Regions from separate parts of the Methylocystis sp. SB2 genome, predicted to be linked through region 2. Evidence: predicted binding sites of a transcription regulator. Region 2 holds the regulator's gene; the other holds the start of a gene.
The links. The regulator LexA, encoded in region 2, represses DNA repair genes until DNA is damaged. The targets are predictions, from matches to a motif close to TGTTCNNNNTGTGTTCNG.

Region 1 (5,372 bases), 660 kb from region 2:
CGTGTCGACGATTCTGTTTTCGCGACTCTCATTGCTGAGCTTGGCGCAGGTGCCTTCGACCGCTGTGACGGTCCACAAATCGATCTCTTCGTCCCAGGCGCCTTCGCAATTCACAAGCGTCGTGACTTTATAAATTTTGCCAGCCTCAAGCATATTGCTGTCCTTTGCTGAACGATCCCCTCGGGCGATACGGCATTGGCTCAACGCGACGACTCTTCATCGTCGCCAACAAACGGGCAAAATTAGGGAAAGCTGCGGGCGACACGTAGGATAGCGAGCGCCAATTCTTAAGTTTACGGTGTGTTAACGCCGCAGCGCATGTAAAGCGGGACGCACAGCGGCATATCCGGCGGATGCGCGCGCCAGACCTCCTCCAACTCGCGATCGACGAGCGCCAGCGGATCGCGGCCATAATGCAGTCTGTATTTCTCGACCGCGGACCAGGTCTTCAGAAAGCTGACGAACTCGCTTTTCGATCGGGCGATGGGCGTCTGAAACAGCGGGCAATCAATCTCCTTGAACGGGAACGGCAAGGTCTCGTAGCGATTGAAATAGAGCGCCGAATTCTCCGCCCAAAAGGGGCCGAGAATATCCTCCTTCAGCCGGCGCAGGATCGAATCGAGCGGCTCGACATGCGTTCGCGGCCAGTCGTAGGTCCATGCCGCGATGATCCCCTCGGGGCGCAAGGCGCGCCGCGCATTTGCGTAAAATTTCGGCAGGTCGAACCAGTGGATCGAACAGGCGCAGGCGATGAGATCGACCTCGGCACGCAGGCCGAGATCATCTTCCGCGCGCGCCAGACGATAATCGACATTGGGCTCCTTTGGCGCGAGCGCCAGCTGTCGGGGATCGGGGTCCGTCGCGAGCACGCGCGTGAAATGGCGCGACAGCCCGAGCGCCTGCCCGCTTCCCGCGCCGCAATCCCAGGCGAGACGATCCTGTTTCGCGACGCTTGCGAGCCACGCGAAAAGCGCGTCGGGATAATGCGGGCGAAAGGCGCGATAGTCGCCCGCGTTGTCGCCGAACACCATCGTCTGGCGTGCATTCATTGCTGCGATCTCATTTCGTCTCGAACATGCCTTGCGGGCCGAGACCCTTTTGCGTCAGCCAATGCGCCGCAGCGCGATCATGCCAGGGCGTCAGGCTCCCCACGCCATGGAAGCCCATGTGTCCCCCGCCCTGCGTCAGCGCCGCCTCGATCATCGGCAGAGTCGACCAGTCGATCGCCGCATAACTCTCCGCCGGCACCCAGGGATCGTCCAGCGCGTGCAGGATCAGCGTCGGCAGCGTGGCGCCGGCGAGGAAATTCTTCGCGGCGTTGGATTCGTAATAGTCCGGCGCGCCCCGGTAGCCGAAATGCGGCGCGACGAAGCGATCATCGAATTCGTAAAGCGTTCGGGCACCGGCGATCGCGGCGCGCTCGGCGGCGGTGAGCGCGGCGCTCGGCGCCAGCGCTTCGCGTTTCATCTCATCGAGCATGTAGCGATGATAGACGAAATTGCGCCGCGCCATCAGCCGGGCGCAGGACGCCGCGAGGTCGATCGGCGTCGACACGGCGACGGCGGCGAGAACCGGCAACCCATGGCCGCCTTCGCCCATGAATTTCAGCACGAGATTGCCGCCGAGCGAATTGCCGATGAGCACAATGCCGCGACTGACGAGTTCCGCCGGCAGGCCGCGCAGCGCCGCGACGAGATCCTCGGTCTTGCCGGCGTGGTAGCGCCCGCCCGAGGTGGCGCGCGAGGGCGCGGCGCCGCGCAGATTGAGGCGCAGCACCGGCCAGCCTTGGCTCACGAGATAGCGCGCCGTGGCCATTCCATGCCGGCTGGATTCGGAGCCGGCGAGCCCATGCGTCAGAACGATGAGCGGCGCGTTCGTCTCCGCGCCCGGCCGGTCGAGCCGCGCCGCGAGACGATCGCCATCGGGCATGGCGAGCAGCAGCCGCTCGCCGCCGGGAAGCTCCGGCGGCCCGCCGATGATGATGTTGCGCAACGTCTGCAGATCGCCGCCAAACCAGGGCGCCCGCTCGCGGAAGGGAGGAAGCGCGGGCGGTGAGGCGGGAGTTTCAGAGGGCATGATTTTTTGAGGTTCTCGGCAGACGTGACTTAATTCTAGGTTTTATCCTGCGGCGGGTCGGGCTTCAGCCATTCGGAGCGGCCGCAACTTGCAGTACTAATTACGCAATAATATCAATAAGCCTATTTGTCGCCGAGGTGACAAATACAGATGCTCGAACTGATTGCTATTCTCTACTGAGGGAGATTCCGATGGCAAGTGATTTTCAGGTTAGCGGCAAAAATTCTGAAGCGCTTTTTACATTAAAGCTCCACCGGGGAGATGGCATGACGCTGATTGCGATGAATTGGAAGAAAGGCAGACCACCAAACGAGTTTGTCGGCTTCGCCATCGAATACAAAGAACCCGGTGGCGATCGTTTTTTTGCATTGAAGAACCGGTTGGGGTTTCCAGCCAATGATGGTTCGATTGATCCAGCCAGTCTAACGACCATGCGGTCACCGATCCAGAAGTTCCGATGGGTTCATTTTCCGCGTAACGCTGAGCTTTCGGGAGAATTCGTCTATCGGGTGACGCCGGTCTTCATGAACGAGCTCGATGAGCTCAGTTACGGCGTAGCGCAGGAAGCCGCGATAGAGTTGCGGCGCGAAACCTATCCGGACGTGCTCAACGTTACATTCACCCGCGGCTTTGTGTCATCTCAAGCGTTCGTCGACAGATATGAGTCGGCAGGTCCTATCTCAAAACTATTGCCGGGCAAGGCCGCAGAAGGGCTCGACTTCGCGCCGACTCATCCGAAGGCGTCTGAAGCATACCGATGGATGGGGTTCGAGGCGCGCGACGCAATCCTCGAAACGCTTGATGAGGCGATTGCGGATCGGAAGGCGCAGGTGTTCGTTGTAGCGTATGATCTGAACTTGCCTGAAATCGTGTCGCGTCTCGAGAAACTAGGGAAGCGGCTGAAAATCATCATTGATGACAGCAAGGATCACGGCGAAGAGGGCTCCAGCGAGAACGAGGCTGCAGAACGGCTAATGGCTTCGGCTGGCGCCGATAATGTCAAGCGTCAGCACATGGCCAGCCTTCAACACAACAAGACGATCGTTGTCGACGGCTCCAAGCTGAAGAAGGTCGTTTGTGGCTCGACCAATTTCAGTTGGCGCGGGTTTTATGTTCAATCCAACAATGCGCTTGTGTTGCAAGGAAAGAGCGCAGTAAAGCAATCTCGCGCAGCTTTCCAAAATTATTGGCAGTCCGATGAAGCCAGAGTCTTTGGCCAAACCGATTGCGCCAAATGGGGCGACCTGGACTTGCCGGATATCGACGCGAAACTATCATTTTCGCCGCACGCGACCAAGAACGCCCTACTGAAGAAGGTCGCTGATGACATCCACGATAAAACCACCTCGTGTTTGTTTTATTCGCTGGCGTTTCTGTATCAGACGCCGGGGCCGATATTCGATGCGATAAAAAAGGTCACCGAGGACGACGCCCTTTTTGTTTACGGCATTTCGGATCGCGAAGTCGGCGGCATCGATTTGCAGAAGCCTGACGGCAACGTCGCCCCGGTTTTCCCTGAGAAGCTGGGCAAGAACGTTCCGGAACCCTTTTCGGAGGAGCCCACGGGTGGAGGGGGCATCCGAATGCACCATAAATTCCTCGTTATCGATTTCGATAAACCGAGCGCTCGCGTTTATCTGGGATCCTATAACTTCTCCTCCCCTGCCGATCTGAAGAATGGAGAAAATCTTCTCCTGATCCGGGATCGGCGCATCGCCGTTTCCTACGTCATTGAGGCGATACGCATCTTCGATCACTACCATTTCAGGGTGGCGCAAGAGGAGGCCGCCGCCGCCAGGAAGCAACTTAAGCTGGCTAGACCGCCTCGCGCGCCGACCGAGGAGCCTTGGTGGCTTGAGGACTTTACAAACGCCAGAAAGATTCGGGATCGCGAATTGTTTGCTTAACGAGATCACCTGCTCGATCCAGCCCGAACAAAAAAAGAACTTGGCAAAAAGAACAAATCGTGCACACTGGAGGTCAGGGTCAAGCGCGCCGTCCCCCTTCTCGCCTTGGCGCGTTTGGCCCGCCCCTCGCAGCCGCATTGCCTGCGCCTAGCTAACCTGTCAGAAGGAATTTTCAGCCGTGAGCCAAGCCAATCTCCGCCTCGTGGAAGGGACGTCCGTGGACAAGACCAAGGCGCTCGACGCCGCTCTGTCGCAGATCGAGCGCGCTTTCGGCAAAGGCTCGATCATGCGGCTCGGCAAGAACCAGAAGGCCGTTGAGATCGAGACGATCTCGACCGGCTCGCTGGGACTCGACATCGCGCTGGGCGTCGGCGGCCTGCCGCGCGGCCGCGTCGTTGAGATCTACGGGCCGGAATCCTCCGGCAAGACCACCCTCACCTTGCATGTCATCGCCGAGGCGCAAAAATTGGGCGGCGTCTGCGCCTTCGTCGACGCGGAACATGCGCTCGACCCGATCTACGCCCGCAAGCTGGGCGTCAATCTCGAAGATCTCCTGATTTCGCAGCCCGACACCGGCGAGCAGGCGCTTGAGATCACCGACACGCTGGTGCGCTCGGGCGCCGTCGACGTGCTCGTCGTCGATTCGGTGGCGGCGCTGACGCCCCGCGCCGAAATCGAGGGCGAGATGGGCGACGTGCAGCCCGGCCTGCAGGCGCGGCTGATGAGCCAGGCGCTGCGCAAGCTCACCGCCTCGATCGCCCGCTCCAACACGCTCGTCATCTTCATCAATCAGATCCGCATGAAGATCGGCGTGATGTACGGTTCGCCCGAGACGACGACCGGCGGCAATGCGCTGAAATTCTACGCCTCGGTGCGGCTCGACATCCGCCGTATCGGCGCGATCAAGGACCGCGACGAGACGACCGGCAACCAGACCCGCGTCAAAGTGGTCAAGAACAAGGTCGCGCCGCCGTTCAAACAGGTCGAATTCGACATCATGTATGGCGAGGGCGTCTCCAAATTCGGCGAATTGATCGATCTTGGCGTCAAGGCCGGCGTCGTCGAGAAGTCGGGCGCCTGGTTCTCCTACGACAGCCAGAGGCTCGGCCAGGGCCGCGAGAACGCCAAGAGCTTTTTGAAGCAAAACCCCGAGGCCGCGCAGCGCATCGAACAGGCGATCCGCGAGAACGCCGGGCTGATCGCCGAGCGTATTCTTGACGCGCCCGATGACAACGAGGCGGGCGAGGCTTAGCCGGCTCACGCGTCGCAGTCAGCCGGCGCGTCAAGCGGCGCTTCGCGCGCCCGCGATTGGAACAGCGCAGGGGTCCTAACGGTCCCCTCGCCATTGCCGTTTCCCCCCGAAACTGTCATATCGCGCAGGACGAAGCG
Region 2 (5,372 bases):
TCCAGCGCGACGTCGAGCAGATCGTCCTTGACGCCGAGTTCGTTCAACACTTCGCGCGTGGTGCGCTGCATGATCTTGGCGCGCGGATCGTAGTTCTTATAGACGCGATGGCCAAAGCCCATGAGGCGAAACGGATCGTTCTTGTCCTTGGCGCGCGTGATGAACTGCGGAATGCGGTCCGGCGTGCCGATTTCCGCGAGCATTTTCAGCACCGCTTCATTGGCGCCGCCATGCGCCGGCCCCCAAAGCGAGGCGATGCCCGCCGCAATGCAGGCGAAAGGATTCGCCCCAGACGAGCCGGACAGTCGAACGGTCGAGGTCGATGCGTTCTGTTCGTGATCGGCGTGCAGGATGAAGATCCGGTCGAGCGCGCGCGACAGCACCGGATTGACTTTATATTCCTCGCAGGGGACGGCGAAGCACATGCGCAGGAAGTTCGACGTGTAGTCGAGGTCGTTCTTTGGATAAACGAACGGCTGGCCGACCGAATATTTATAGGCCATCGCCGCGAGCGTCGGGATCTTCGCGATCATGCGCGTCGACGCCACCATCCGCTGGGTGGGATCGGCGATGTTCGTCGAGTCGTGATAGAAGGCGGAGAGCGCGCCCACGGAGGCGACCATCACCGCCATCGGATGCGCGTCGCGGCGGAACCCCTGGAAGAATCGCGCCATCTGCTCATGCACCATTGTGTGGCGCGTGATCCGATAGTCGAAATTCGCCTTCTCGGCGGCGGACGGCAATTCTCCATAAAGCAGCAGGTAGCAGGTTTCGAGAAAGTCGCCATGTTCGGCAAGCTGTTCAATCGGATAGCCGCGATAAAGTAGAACGCCGGCTTCACCGTCGATAAAGGTGATCTTCGATTCGCATGACGCCGTCGCGGTGAATCCCGGATCGAAGGTGAACATGCCGGTTTCGGCGTAGAGATTGCGGATGTCCGCAACGGACGGCCCCAGCGTGCCATCCTTGATCGGCAAATCGACCGATCCGTCGCCGACTGTGAAGATAGCATTCTTCTCCGGCATACCCGCTCCCCTCTCAACCGCCCCCGCGCTCGCAACGAGCCGGATCGCGGCGCGACGCGCGCGAACGCTATGCATGAATTGCGTCACATTCGCGATGTCGTCGCTTTCACGCGCACGCCGATGCGTTGCATTCGGTTTGTTGTGCGGTGCAAAAAGCTATATCAACCGCAAGGGCTGTCAAGCGCGCGCCACGCGTTTCGCGCATGCCTCGCGAATAAGGGCGATGTGTTTCGCCGTGGCGCGGAAAACGGCGCGGCGCCGAAAATCGCGTCAGCGATTTTTACGCGCGCCAACGCCGCGGCGATGCGGGTTACGCCATAGCCGCCTGATCGGAAATTCGCGCAAGACTTTCCTCGCGCCCCAAAATTTCCAGCACGTCGAAAATGCCGGGCGAGGTCGCGCGGCCGGTGAGCGCGGCGCGCAAAGGCTGTGCGAGATCGCCCAGTTTGACGCCAAGCGCTGTCGCGAGATCGCGCACGACCGCTTCCGTCGTTGCGGCCGTCCAGTTCGGAAGCCCTGCAAGTTTCTCGACAAGCTGCGCAAGCCGCACGCGCGCTTCCGCCGAAAGCAGCTGCGCCGCCTTTGCGTCGAGCGACAGCGGACGCTGCGCGAAGAGAAAGCCCGCGCCGTCGAGAAGTTCGTTCAAAGTCTTCGCACGCGCCTTCAGGCCCGGCAAGGCGGCGCGCAACTGCCCACGCGTTCTGTCGTCGAGCGCCTGTGCGATGGCGCCGCCGCCTTCGAGATAGGGAAGCGTGGCGACGAGCAAATCCAACAGCTCGTCATCATCGCTATCGCGCAGATAATGGCCGTTCATATTTTCGAGCTTGGCGAAATCGAAGCGCGCCGGCGAACGGTGCACCTGCGCGAGATCAAACGACTCGACCATCTCCGGCGTCGTGAAGAACTCCTTGTCGCCCTGCGACCACCCCAATCGAACGAGGTAGTTGCGCAGCGCGGCCGGCAGATAGCCCATCCCGCGGTAGGCGTCGACGCCGAGCGCGCCATGGCGCTTCGAAAGCTTGGCGCCGTCCGGTCCGTGAATCAGCGGAATATGCGCGAAGGCCGGGATCGTCCACCCCATCGCCTGATAGATATGCGTCTGGCGCCCAGCATTGGTGAGATGATCGTCGCCGCGAATGATCTGCGTGACGCCCATGTCGTGATCGTCGACGACGACCGCGAGCATGTAGGTTGGCGCGCCGTCCGAGCGCAGCAGAATGAAGTCGTCAAGATCCTTGTTCTGAAAGACGACGCGTCCCTGCACGGCGTCATCGACGATCGTCTCGCCGTCCTGGGGCGCCTTGATGCGCACGACATAGGGCGCGCCGGCGGGCGCCTCGGCGGGATCGCGGTCGCGCCAGCGGCCGTCGTAGCGCCAAGGGCGCTTTTCCGCCTTAGCCTTCTCGCGCATCTCCTCGAGCTCCTGCGCCGTGGCGTAGCAGCGATAGGCGTGTCCCTGCGCCAGCAGCGCTTCGGCGACCTCGGCATGGCGCGCGGCCCGCGAGGACTGGTAGACGATGTCGCCATCCCATTCGAGGCCGAGCCACTGGAGGCCATCGATGATGGCGCCGATCGCCGCTTGCGTGGAGCGCTCGCGGTCGGTGTCTTCGATTCGCAGCATCATCCGCCCGCCGTGCTTCTTGGCGTAAAGCCAGTTGAACAGCGCCGTGCGCGCCCCGCCGATGTGCAGAAAGCCGGTGGGCGATGGAGCGAAGCGGGTGACGACCTGTGACATGAGCGCGGCGAATTCCTCGAATTGGGTCGGCCCGTCTAACACGGCGCACGCGAGGCGAACATAGTTCGTCACGATGATGGTTTAACCAAAGCGTGAACATATGGCTTGCGGAACGCAGTAAGAACCGATATCGTTCTGTTCATGATTTGTTTAGGTTATCGAGCCAGAAGCTGCGGCTCAGCCAAAATCAACGATTCGGCTTGCGGGGCGGTGCGGCGATGCTGACCAAAAAACAAAACGATCTGTTGCGCTTCATTCATGAACGTCTGAAGGAGTCGGGCGTGCCGCCGTCCTTCGACGAGATGAAGGACGCGCTCGACCTGCGGTCGAAATCGGGGATTCATCGGCTGATTCTCGCGCTCGAGGAACGCGGATTCATCCGCCGCCTGCCCAATCGCGCCCGCGCGCTCGAAGTTCTGCGTCTGCCTGAATCGGCCACGCCGCGCACCGCCGGCGGGCGCAACGGCAAGTTCTCGCCGTCCGTCATCGAGGGGAATCTCGGGCGCGTCCGGCCGCTCAGCGAACGTTTCGAGGACGAAGGCGACCATCAGGTCGCCATTCCGGTCATGGGGCGCATCGCCGCCGGCACGCCGATCTCCGCCATCCAGAATCGCAGCCACACCATCAGCCTGCCGCCCGACCTGCTCTCGAGCGGCGAGCACTTCGCGCTCGAAGTGCGCGGCGATTCGATGATCGAAGCGGGAATCCTCGACGGCGATACGGTCGTGATCCGCAAGCAGGACAGCGCCGACACCGGCGACATCGTCGTGGCGCTGATCGACGATGAGGAGGCGACGCTCAAACGTCTGCGCAAGCGCGGCGCCTCGATCGCGTTGGAGGCCGCCAATCCCGCCTATGAGACGCGGATCTTCGGCCCCGATCGCGTGCGCATTCAGGGCAGGCTCGTGAGCCTCCTGCGGAAATACTAACTTCTATGCGACGCCGTCATTGCGAGCGTAGCGACGCTATCCAGCGCTTTGACGCCGCCCCTGGATTGCTTCGTCGCGACGCTCCTCGCAATGACGCGTGAATTGCGCCGCCCTACTCCAGCGGCTCCATCGCGCGCGCATCTTCAGCGCTGCGCTCTTCATCGCTCAGCGGCGCCGTGAATCCTGACGTGCGGCGATTGCGGGGCGCCGGCGACCAGGGCCGATCCTCATCGATCGCGCGCGCCGTCGTCCATTCGACGCCCTCCGCCTTGAACCGCAAAGTCACTGCCCCGGTTTCCGATAGTCTGTGGCGATCGATCACGATCGGCGCCGCACAGCCCAATGGCGCGTAGAGAGGCGTCACGATGACGGCGGCGCGCGCGCAGTCTTCGAAGAAGCCGCCGCGCCCGGCGACGAGCGCGACAAAGCGGCCATTGACGGCCTTCGCCACGCAACCCGTGTCGTCGCAGGCGACGCCGCTCCTGGCGTCCGCGGACTGGCGCGCGTCTCCGTCCGCCCGCAACCATTGTTCCGCGGCGAAAGCGCTGGGCTTTTGCCCCAAGACGGCGAGCTGTCCGGACGGCAGGCGCAGCGCCGCCGATTCTCCCGTCGCCGGCACGGCGAGATCAAAAGGCGCGCCGCTCCTCGCGCCCATCAGTCCGATCAAGGCGAGAGGAATGGCGAGCGCGCGCCAGGCCCAAGTGCGCCAGAGCACGAGCGATAAGACCGCAAGCGAAAGGAAAAGGATCGCCCAGGGGGCAAAGGCTTTGACCGGCAGACTCGCGCCAGGGGCGCTCGCGATCAGCCCGGCGAGATAGGTCACGAGGTCGATGCCCAGCTTGAGATAGCGCCAGATGAAGCCGTCGAGGCCCAAGGGGTAAAGCGCGGCGCCGACGAGCGCGCAGGGAACGGCGAAGAATTCGATGATCGCCAGCGTCAGCGGATTGCCGATCAGCACATAGGGGCTGAGCTCATGAAAATCATTCGCCATGAAGGAAGCGGTCGCCGAGGTCGCACATAGCGTTGCGAAGATCGCCGCCCCGGGTCCATGCAGCAGGCGCTCGGCGACGCTTTCGCGAAGCGCGCCCAATCGCCCTCGCGGCGCGCGATCGTCGATGCGGCGCTTCGCGAGATATTCGCCGCGCCATTCGTACACGGCGATCAAGGCCGCCACCGCCGCGAAGGAGAGCTGAAAGCTCGCGCCGAGCAACGCCTCCGGCTCGACAGCGATGATGAAGAGCGCGGCAAGCGCCAGATTGCGCATCGACAGCGACGGCCGATCGAAGAGAACCGCCGCAAGCATGATGAGAGTCATCACGAGCGCGCGCTCGGTGCCGACGCGAGAGCCCGTGCCGATGTCGTAGAGAATGGCGCCGAGCATCGCGAGCGCCGCCGCCCATTTCTTGATCGGATAATTCAGCGCAAGCGTTTGCGACATCGCCAACAGGCGCCGAAAACCGACGAAGAAGATGCCCGCGACGAGCGTCATCTGAACGCCGGAAATGGTGATGATGTGAAATATGCCCGCCCGGCGAATGAGATTCTTGGCGTCGTCCGACAGCAAGTCGCGCTTGCCCGTCACCATGGCGGCGGCGATCGCGCCCGCATCGCCTTCGATGATTCGATAGACGCGCATCGCCAAGGCGTTACGCATATGGTCAACGTGCGCGAAAAAACGCAGCG

Region 1: a site for LexA is predicted at 4,007-4,024, ahead of recA (recombinase RecA). Genes of this name have one in related genera too.

Annotation. Positions count from the first base shown of each region.
Region 1 covers NZ_CP187401.1:1,205,291-1,210,662, forward strand. Annotated here, with positions in the region: gene ACPS74_RS06015 (hypothetical protein) at 1-153, opposite strand, end outside; gene ACPS74_RS06020 (class I SAM-dependent methyltransferase) at 294-1,049, opposite strand; gene ACPS74_RS06025 (YheT family hydrolase) at 1,060-2,076, opposite strand; gene ACPS74_RS06030 (phospholipase D-like domain-containing protein) at 2,268-3,983, shown strand; gene recA (recombinase RecA) at 4,162-5,235, shown strand.
Region 2 covers NZ_CP187401.1:546,401-551,772, forward strand. Annotated here, with positions in the region: gene ACPS74_RS02775 (citrate synthase) at 1-1,025, opposite strand, end outside; gene gltX (glutamate--tRNA ligase) at 1,336-2,760, opposite strand; gene lexA (transcriptional repressor LexA) at 2,979-3,689, shown strand; gene ACPS74_RS02790 (ComEC/Rec2 family competence protein) at 3,802-5,372, opposite strand, start outside.